3 regions of the Amycolatopsis sp. M39 genome follow, and region 1 is predicted to be linked to each of the others. Evidence: riboswitches for the same ligand, from Rfam matches in the RefSeq annotation. Region 1 holds a riboswitch; each other region holds the start of a gene.
The links. A riboswitch is a leader RNA that binds a small molecule or an ion and turns the genes downstream of it on or off. The one in region 1 is predicted to bind S-adenosylmethionine.
Positions count from the first base shown of each region.

Region 1 (3,265 bases):
AGGTGGCCGCGGTGCCGCGCGCGGTGTTCTGGCCGGTGCCGAACGTCGATTCCGCGCTGGTCTCGTTCACCCGGACCGACCCGGTTTCCGGAGTGGATCGCGCACGGCTGTTCGCGGTGGTCGACGCGGCGTTCTCGCAGCGGCGCAAGACTTTGCGGGCCGCATTGGCGGGGTGGGCCGGTTCTGCCGAGCGGGCAGGCGAGCTGCTCGCTGAGGCGGGGATCGATCCGAAGACGCGCGGGGAGCAGCTGGACGTGCACGCGTTCGCGCGGATCGCGGTCGCCGGTAACTGATCGGGGACCCCTCCCGCAGGGGCGAGGCTAGGTTCCCCGGCATGGTCCGGAATCTTTCGCTGGCCCTGCTTCAGCTCGTCGGCGCGGTGCTGATCGTCGGCGGCCTCGTCGGCATGGCGGCCGGGGTCTCGATGCGGTTCACGGAACCGGACGCGGTGATGTGCGGTGACCGGGTGATGCCGCGCGATCCGTCGTACTTCTGCAGCGGTGGCGGCACGTACGAATCGATGGCGCGAGCACAGCAAGCCTCCTACGACCGCGGCCCGTACGTCGCGGGGTTCTCCTTCGTGGGCGTGCTGGCCGGGATTCCGGTGACCTACTTCGCGTCGAAGAAGCGGTACCGGTGGTAGCCGGGCATCGCAAGCACCCCCCGTCGCAGAGCTCCCCGAATCGCGTGCGCTTTGTGACATCCAACGGCGGCGCCGGGACAGGTATTCCGTGAGCGGCTAGCTACTTTCGGTCATCGTGCGAGCACGGCCAAGGCAGCCGTGTTCCTGTGACGAGCAGCTCGTCCGGCCCTTGGCATTCGGGCGAGTCTGCTTGCTCCGCACCCCGGATTGTTCGGCGGCGCCGACCCGAGGTGCTTCGCTCCGCTGACCTATCTCAGCCCGGCCGGAGCCTCGGCGGCCCGAGTGCCGAGGCCTGCGGACCATCGCCCCTTGACAACGGGAAAACTCTTGTTCCATCAAGAACCTGGATCGTCCACAGTAGACCGAACTAGTTCGCCGCCTGCCATCGCCGCGAGTGTTTCGCAGGTCGAGGCACTGTTCGGCGGCCGAGGTTCCGGGTTTCCGGGTTCTGGACGCGGTGTTCCGGTATGCGGGCACCACCAGACGTGTGATCTGCACCAACGCGCTTGCGTTCAGCCAATGGGATCGGCTTTACTCAGAAGCGTCCATCCCGAGCGACTGAGAGACCTGGCTCGCCGAAGTCGCAGCAACCACCCTCCGCGGGGCAGGTGCTACCGCCAGGACCGATGGAGGCTGTTTTCGATGAAGAGGGTCACCCGCCCGCTCCTGCTGACCCGCCGGCGCGTAGTCGACGAAGGTCGCCGCTCGGTATGTGCGTGTCCACGCTTCATGGTCATCGCCTGATCGTTTTTTCCGCAGTTTCTTGCGCCGTCCACAGTGGACGGTAATTCGATGACGCCTGGCGCGCCCGGAATCGGCGCTGCGCCTCGTTTGCCTGGAGCCCTTTCGTGATCACTGTCGAAAACGTGTCCAAGTCCTTTCCCTTCCACGGAAATCGTGTCGCCGCGCTGCGCGACGTGAGCGTTGACGTGCAAGCCGGTTCGCTGTTCGGGGTCGTGGGTCCGTCCGGTTCCGGCAAGTCGACCCTCGCCCGGTGCATCGCGCTGCAGGAGCGTCCCGACCGCGGCGTCGTGCGGCTCGACGGCCTCAACACCGCGACGCTCGACGGCAAGCGGCTGCGGGAGATCCGCCGCCAGCTGGGTGTCGTCGGGACCAAGCCGGAGCTGATCGCCGAGCGCACCATCGCGGGCAACATCGCCAGCCCGCTGGAGCAGCTCGGTGTCGACGGCCCGCAGCGGCGCAGCCGGGTCGGCTCGCTGCTCGACCTGGTCGGCCTCACCGCCCGTGCCGCGCAGAAGCCGGAAGAACTCACCGACGGCCAGCTCCGCCGGGTCGCGGTCGCCAAGGCGCTCGCCGCCGGCCCGGCCGTGCTGCTCGCCGACGACCCGACCGCCGGGATCGCGGCCGAGGACGCGGGCGCGGTGCTCGCCGTGCTCGACCGGGCGCGGGCCGAGCTGGGCGTGACGGTCGTCGTCACCACTCCGGACGCGGATGTCGTCCGCCGGGTCTGCGACGACGTCGCCGTGCTCGACAACGGCGCGATCGTCGAGCGCGGCACGGTGCTCGACCTGATCTCGACGCCGGACAGCTGGACCGCGCAGGCGGTGCTGCCGTCGGTCGAGACCTCGCGCGCCCAGTCCGCGAAGTACGACCGCGCGGTCGACGTCGTCCTGATCGGCTTCGCTTCGGTGGGCGCCCTGCTGCCCGAGGCGGCCAGCCGTTTCGACGTGGAGCTCGCCACCATCGGCGGCGGCCTCACCCGCATCGGGGACACCCCGATCGCCCGGTTCCGCCTCGGCGTCCGCGGCGAGCGGGCCGACGCCGCGCTGTCCTGGATCTCCGACCGGGGCGCGCACGTGAGCCAGCCGGCTCGCGGCCCGCAAAGCGTCGTCGCCGCCTGATTAACCTTTGCCTGAGCGGTTTCCGAGGGCCGTCCCATTCGGTTGGGGCGGCCCTCGCCACGTCTGCGGGACGCGTCGCCCGAGGAATCAGGTCGCGTGGTCAAAATTATAGGACACGCGTCCTGAAGTCTGTCCATTGTGGTCGCTCCGGCGCACGATCTCCGCCAGTTCCGGATCCGCGTGCGCCTCGGCGGTCTGCTTCCACTTCGCCACGAGGGCGGCGAACGGCACCGGGTTGCCGAGGGAATCGGCTCGTTCCAGGGTTTCGGCCAGTTCGCCGGCGAACGTCCGCACCTCGTCCGCCGACAGGTATCGCGCCCACGGGAACGCGGCGGGCAGCGCCTCGGCGGCGAGCGCGGCCGTCTCGGCGCTGCGGCGCATCAGCTCCACGAGGATCGTGACGGTCGCCGAAAACCCGGCCGCCGCCTGCTCGGCGCGCTCGGCGGTCACGAGCACCAGATCGGGTTTGTCCTTCTCCCGGCGGCGAATCCGGACCGAACGGGTCGGCGAACCTTCGAGCTGTTCCACGACCCGGCGCGGGTGCAGGGACAGCTCGGACAGGTTGACCTCCGGCGCGCGCATAGTTACAAAGTAGTTCCAAATTAGCCCGCCTGGCCACTTCGGAGCGACGGTTGGGGGAACTTCCGTGCCAACGTTTTCTCCTGGCGGCGCCTGGTCAGCGACAGCCACGTAGGCTGGACGGGTGCTCGCCGTCGTTCCACCACCAGTCACCGTCCGGGTCCCGGCCAAGGTCAACCTG
Region 1 is NZ_LWSF01000001.1:236,069-239,333, forward strand. It holds gene rsmA (16S rRNA (adenine(1518)-N(6)/adenine(1519)-N(6))-dimethyltransferase RsmA) at 1-293, shown strand, start outside; gene A4R44_RS01210 (hypothetical protein) at 335-643, shown strand; SAM riboswitch class I at 1,186-1,276, shown strand; gene A4R44_RS01215 (methionine ABC transporter ATP-binding protein) at 1,492-2,505, shown strand; gene A4R44_RS01220 (hypothetical protein) at 2,593-3,087, opposite strand; gene A4R44_RS01225 (4-(cytidine 5'-diphospho)-2-C-methyl-D-erythritol kinase) at 3,209-3,265, shown strand, end outside.

Region 2 (3,265 bases), on a different contig from region 1:
GGTCGAAGCCGGATGGCTGACGCGGGACCAGCAGCGCGCGATCCGGGTCCTGCCCGGTGCGCGGGGTCCGTTCGCCGCGCTGGGTGTCGATCTGGCGACGGTGAGTGCCGCCGAGGCTTCGTAACACACCGGCGAGGTCCCCCGGACCGGTGGTGCGCGCACGGGAACCGGACACCGCCTCACTATTCTGGACGCCTGCGGGCGACGGGAGGGAGGCGGAGGGGTGGACGAGCTTCCCATGCTGCTGGGCGTCGGAGCGCTGGTTCTGGTCGTCTCGGTGCTCGCGGTGCGGGTGTCCATCCGGCTCGGATTCCCCTCGCTGCTGCTGTATCTCGGGATCGGCGTCGTGCTCGGCGAAGCCGGGTTCGGCATCCGCTTCGACAATCCGGCGCTCACCCAGTCCCTCGGGCTCGCCGCGCTCGTCCTGATCCTCACCGAGGGCGGGCTCACCACGCGCTGGTCCGCGGTGAAACCCTCGCTGGGGCCCGGAATCCTGCTGTCCACACTGGCCGTGGTGATCAGCATCGCGGTCACCGGCGCGGCACTGCACTGGCTGCTCGGCCTCGACTGGCGGCTGGCCCTGCTGTGGGGCGCGGTCCTCGCGTCGACCGACGCCGCGGCGGTGTTCTCCGTGCTGCGCACGGCCGGGGTCGGCAAACGGCTCGTCGGCGCGCTGGAGCTGGAATCCGGCATCAACGACGCGCCCGCCTACATCGCGGTCGTCGTGCTCGCCTCCGGCGAGGCGGTGGACTGGTCGCTGCCGCTGCTGGTGGTCTACGAACTGCTCACCGGCCTCGCGCTCGGCCTCGCGTTCGGCTGGCTGGGCGCGCAGGCGCTGCGGCGGGCCGCGCTCCCGGCGACCGGCCTGTACCCGCTCGCCACGGTCGCGGTGTGCCTGCTCGCGTACTCCTCGGGACAGCTGGCGCACGCGTCCGGCCTGCTCGCCACCTACGTCGCCGGCCTGGTGCTGGGGAACTCCAAGCTGCCGCACCGCTCGGACACCCTGTCCTTCGCCGAAGGGCTCGGCTGGCTCGCGCAGATCGGCCTGTTCGTGCTGCTCGGCCTGTTCGCGTCGCCGACCCGGCTGCTCGAAGCGCTGATCCCGGGACTGGTCGCGGGCGCGGTGGTGCTGCTGCTCGCCCGGCCGCTCTCGGTGGTCCTGTCGCTGCTGCCGTTCCGTTTGCCGTGGCGGGAGCAGACGTTCCTGTCCTGGGCCGGATTGCGCGGTGCGGTGCCGATCGTGCTCGCGATGATCCCGCTGTCCGAAGGCGTGCCCGGCGCGCAACGGCTCGTGGACGCGGTTTTCGTGCTCGTCATCGTGCTCACCGTGCTGCAGGGCGCGACGCTCAGCCCGCTCGCGCGGATCCTCGGACTGGCGAAGGCGACACAGGCGCACGAGATCGAGGTCGACGCCGCCCCGCTCGACGAACTCGGTGCGGAACTGCTGCAGGTGCGCATTCAGAAGGGGTCGAAGCTGCACGGCGTGTACCTGTCGGAGCTGCGGCTGCCCGCCGGGGCGACGGTCAGCCTCGTGGTCCGCGACGGGGCGGGCTTCACCCCGCAGAAAACGAGCCGCTTGCAGGTCGCCGACCAGCTTCTGGTGGTCACCACCGCCGCCGACCGGGACGCGACCGAACGGCGCATCCGGGCCGTCGACCGGGCCGGCCGCCTCGCCCGCTGGCACGGGGAATCCGGGGCCTGACCCTTCTGCCCTTTGTGGACATACCCGGTGACTGCCGTCTCAGATCACGAGACGGCGCTGGTTTCGTCCGGGGGTTGTCCGCTATCTTCGGTTTCAGGTCATGAGTGCCAGCGCGAAGCCCCGGCTCGCTGGCCGGCAACCCTCCTACCGCGGTGGGGTGCCCCGGGTGAGGACCAGGCCGGTCGCGCAGTGCGGCGGGCAAGCGCGGGCCCCTCGCCGGGGGTCCCCCGGAACGCCGAGGAGGCACCGTCATGACTCTCGCACTCGACCGGTCCACGGAAGCTGTTGGCACCGCTGTTCCCGCTGTCGCGGGTGCGGCGCTGCGGGTCCCGCTGGTGACGGGCGGCGACATCGGCTACGCCAACCTCGACCACGCGGCGAGCGCGCCGTGCCTGGACGCGGTGCGCTCGGCGGTCGACGAGTTTCTTCCCTGGTACGCCAGCGTGCATCGTGGCGCGGGCTTCGCTTCGCAGGTCTCGACGCGGCTGTACGAACGGACCCGGGACGTGGTGCGCCGGTTCGTGGACGCGCGCAGCGGCGACTCGGTGATCTTCACTCGCAACACCACTGACGCGTTCAACCTGCTGGCAAAGGCGTTGCCGCGCAAGACTTCCGTGGTGGTGTTCGACAGCGAGCACCACGCGGCGCTGCTGCCGTGGCGGGGTCCGAACGTCCGGCGCGTGCAACTGCCGCGGACCCGGCTCGCCGCAGTGTCCGTTGTGGACGAAGCGCTTGCGGAATGTCCGCAGGGGCCTCGGTTGGTGGTGGTCGCTGGTGCGTCCAATGTGACTGGCGAGCTGCTGCCGGTCGCCGAGATCGCCGCGGTGGCCCGGAACCACGGCGCCCGGGTGGCCCTTGACGCCGCGCAGCTCGCTCCGCATCGGCGGATTTCGTTGCGGGAGCTGGATGTCGACTACGTCGCGCTGTCCGGTCACAAGCTGTACGCGCCCTTCGGGGCTGGTGCGCTGATCGGGCGCGGCGACTGGTTGCGGGCCGCCGAGCCGTACCTCGCCGGTGGAGGCGCTACGAAGCTGGTGACCGAGGAGGCCGTGGTGTGGAACAGCGGCGAGGAGCGGCACGAGGCCGGGTCGCCGAACACCGTTGGCGTGTATGCGCTTGGGGTGGCTTGCGAGCAGCTGGCGGCTCAGTGGGATGCCGTTGGCTCGCACGAGGCCGCTCTGCTGGAGCGGCTGCGCAAGGGGCTTGAAGGCTTGCCGGGGTTCGCTGAGCTGCGATTCTTCGACGCGCCGGTGGACCGGGTCGGCACGGTGAGCTTCGTCGTCGACGGATTCGAGCCCGGGTGGCTGGCCGCGGTGCTGTCGGCTGAGTACGGGATCGGCGTGCGGGACGGGGCGTTCTGCGCGCACGTGGCCGCCCGGCGGTTGATCCGCGAGGCCGGAAGCGAGGGCCAGCAGGCGGTTCGGGTGAGCCTCGGGCTGGGGAGCACTGAGGAGCACGTGGACCGGCTGGTGCTGGCGCTGCGGCAGATCGTGGCCCGGGGAGCCCGGTGGGAGTACGCGAAGGCGGACGGGCGATGGGCGCCGGTGGGGGATACGCGGGAGC
Region 2 is NZ_LWSF01000006.1:47,913-51,177, forward strand. It holds gene A4R44_RS17415 (helix-turn-helix transcriptional regulator) at 1-124, shown strand, start outside; gene A4R44_RS17420 (potassium/proton antiporter) at 224-1,702, shown strand; SAM riboswitch class IV at 1,799-1,913, shown strand; gene A4R44_RS17425 (aminotransferase class V-fold PLP-dependent enzyme) at 1,954-3,265, shown strand, end outside.
Region 2: it holds a riboswitch for S-adenosylmethionine, as region 1 does, so the genes downstream of both, A4R44_RS17425 (aminotransferase class V-fold PLP-dependent enzyme) here and A4R44_RS01215 (methionine ABC transporter ATP-binding protein) in region 1, are expected to answer to the same signal.

Region 3 (3,265 bases), on a different contig from region 1:
GCAGTGGTGTTCATCCGGACCCCTTCAGGTTTCCAGCGCACGCTGAAGACCGGGTCCTCCAGGCTTTTGTCCCGTCAGATGAACGGCGGGGGCTCGGTGTCCCGCCGAAGGTGCCGCTCGGACCAGGCCCGCCCGCCCTCGTTGTCTTCGCGACCCGCTCTGCGGGACCACGGGCAGGCGACGGAACCCTAGGCACTACCGAAGCCCACCGTAACCGAGCCAAGGCCGGGATGCCGAGCGCTCGCGTGCCCCGGGCGGTCTCCGGGGCTGGCCGCGGCACCGCGAACAGGGCTGTTAAGATTTTCGACTGTTGCCGTGCGGCATTCCGTCAGGGAGGAAACCCGGCAGTCCCCTCGGGACTGATCCGGAGCCACACGAACGCGGCAGCGACCTTCACCGAGTGAAAGAGGAACGCCTCCATGGCCAACATCAAGTCGCAGGTCAAGCGCATCACGACGAACGAGAAGGCGCGGCAGCGCAACCTGGCGATCCGGTCCTCGGTGAAGACCGCGATCCGCAAGTTCCGCGAGGCCGCCGAAGCCGGTGACAAGGACAAGGCCCTCGAACTGCAGCGCGACGCCGCTCGCAAGCTCGACAAGGCCGTCACCAAGGGCGTGATCCACGCCAACCAGGCCGCGAACAAGAAGTCGGCTCTCGCGAAGCGCGCGAACCAGCTCTGAGCGCAGTCTTTCCGGAAGGCCCGGCGGCTTCGGCTGCCGGGCCTTTTCCGCGTCCTGGGGATTCGCGACCGGGCCTCCGCCGCCAACCGCGAGGGCTCCCGTCAGCGGTCTCCCTTGGCCGCGACCACGTCGAGGACCGCGCGCTGCAGTGCGTAATTCGCATCGGCCGCCGCGCCCTTGACCTCGGCGTTCAGCCGCGCCACGACGCGCATCGCGGTCGCCAGGCCGTCCTGGCCCCAGCCGCGCGACTGGCCTTGCGCCTTGCGGATCTTCCACGGCGGCATGCCCAGTTCGCCCGCCATCTGGTTCGGGTTGCCGCGCCCGGCCGCGGACACGCGAGCGATCGTGCGCACGGCGTCGGCCAGCGCGTCGGCCACCAGGACGTGCGGAACGCCCAGTTGCATCGCCCACTGCAATGACTCCATCGCGGCGGCCCGGTCGCCCGCGACGGCCTTTTCCGCCACCGCGAAGCCGGTCACGTCGGCGCGTCCGGTGTGGTAGCGGCGCACCGCCTGCTCGTCGACGGCTCCCCCGGTGTCAGCGACCAGCTGGGTAGCGGCCGAGGACAGTTCACGCAGATCCGAGCCGACCGAGTCGAGCAGCGCCATCAGTCCCGCGGCGTCGATTTTGCCGCCCACGCGGCGCACCTCGTTGCGCACGAACGCCTCGCGCTCGGCCGGCTTGGTGAGCTTCGGGCATTCGGTGATTTCCGCGCCCGCTTTTTTCAACGCGCCCGGCAGCGCCTTCGCGGCCTTGCTCCGCCCGCCGCCGCTGTGCACCACCACGAGGACGATGCCCTCGGCCGGCACCTTCACGTACGCGAGGACCGCGTCGGACAGCTCCTGCGAGATGTCCTGCGCCGACTCCAGCACGATCACGCGCCCCTCGGCGAACAGCGACGGACTCACCAGCTCGGCCAGCACCGGCGGTGTGAGATCGGACACCCGCATGCGCGTGAGGTCCGCCGTCGGGTCCGCGGCCTTGGCCGCGTCGAGGGACGCTCGCACAGCCCGTTCGATGAGCAGTTCTTCCTCGCCCGTGACGAGGTGCAGCGGCGCGGGTGCGGTGGTCACCCCGCCATCTTCTCACCCGGCCGCCGGGCCGCCCGCTCCGGTGATGTGGGCCGCCTCCGTGGCACGAGCTGATCGGGATGTCGTACGGTGTAGCCGAGGACGCGCCCACCGGCGCTCCGACAACCGAATACCGCTCATCCAGAGGGGCAGAGGGAACGGCCCGACGAAGCCCCGGCAACCGGCGTACAGCCTGTCACCCCGCGATCGCGGGGTAGCTGACGACCACGGTGCCAATTCCGGCCCGCTTCGGCGGGGCAGATGAGGAAAGGAACCTCGCGATGACTGCAGCCCTCAGCGCCACCTCCGCCAACAAGACGATCGACCTCGGTCCGGCCGTCGAACTGGTGTCGAAGGAAGAAGGGCACCGGCAGCCGCTCGCTCCGGAATTCGTCTCCGCCGAAGACTTCTCTCCGCTCGAGGTCGCCTACGACTTCGGCCGCGTCCGCCGCGAGGACATCGAGGCGGGCCCGCGCAACATCTGGCGTTACAAGAAGCTCCTTCCCGTCCCCTCGACCGTCGAGGAGACCCCGAACACCGAACCCGGCTGTACCCGGCTCGTGCGCGCGGACCGGCTCGCGAAGGAGCTCGGCCTCAAGCGCGTGTGGGTCAAGGACGACACCGGAAACCCGACGCACTCGTTCAAGGACCGCGTGGTCGCCGTCGCGCTCGCGGCCGCCCGCGAGTTCGGCTTCGAGGTCCTCGCGTGTCCCTCGACCGGCAACCTGGCCAACGCGACCGCCGCCGCGGCGGCCCGCGCCGGCTGGCGGTCGGTCGTGCTGATCCCGAAGAGCCTCGAACGCGCGAAGATCCTCACCACCGCCGTCTACGACGGCGACCTGATCGCCGTCGACGGCAACTACGACGACGTGAACCGGCTCGCCACCGAACTGGCCGCCGAGCACCCGAAGTGGGCGTTCGTGAACGTCAACGTCCGCCCGTACTACTCCGAAGGCTCGAAGACGCTCGCCTACGAGGTCGCCGAGCAGCTCGGCTGGCGCATCCCCGAGCAGATCGTCGTGCCGATCGCCTCCGGTTCCCAGCTCACCAAGGTGGACAAGGGTTTCCGCGAACTGGGCCAGCTCGGTCTCGTGGACGCCAGCCCGTACCAGGTGTTCGGCGCACAGGCCACCGGCTGCTCGCCGGTCTCCGCCGCGTACCGCAACGGCCACGACGTCGTCCAGCCGGTCAAGCCGGACACCATCGCCCGCTCGCTCGCGATCGGCAACCCGGCCGACGGCCCGTACGTGCTCGACGTGGTCAACCGCACCGGCGGCGCGATCGAGGACGTCACCGACGAAGAGGTCGTCGAAGGCATCCGGCTGCTCGCGCGCACCGAAGGCATCTTCACCGAGACCGCGGGCGGCGTCACCGTGGCGACCGCGAAGAAGCTCGTCGAAACCGGCAAGCTCGACCCGGACGCCGAAACCGTCCTCCTCATCACCGGCGACGGCCTCAAGACCCTCGACGCGGTCGAGAACCACATCGGCCCGAAGGCCACCGTGCCGCCGTCCG
Region 3 is NZ_LWSF01000014.1:47,936-51,200, reverse strand. It holds gene A4R44_RS26430 (DMT family transporter) at 1-14, opposite strand, end outside; gene rpsT (30S ribosomal protein S20) at 420-680, shown strand; gene holA (DNA polymerase III subunit delta) at 782-1,753, opposite strand; SAM riboswitch class I at 1,885-2,018, shown strand; gene thrC (threonine synthase) at 2,032-3,265, shown strand, end outside.
Region 3: it holds a riboswitch for S-adenosylmethionine, as region 1 does, so the genes downstream of both, thrC (threonine synthase) here and A4R44_RS01215 (methionine ABC transporter ATP-binding protein) in region 1, are expected to answer to the same signal.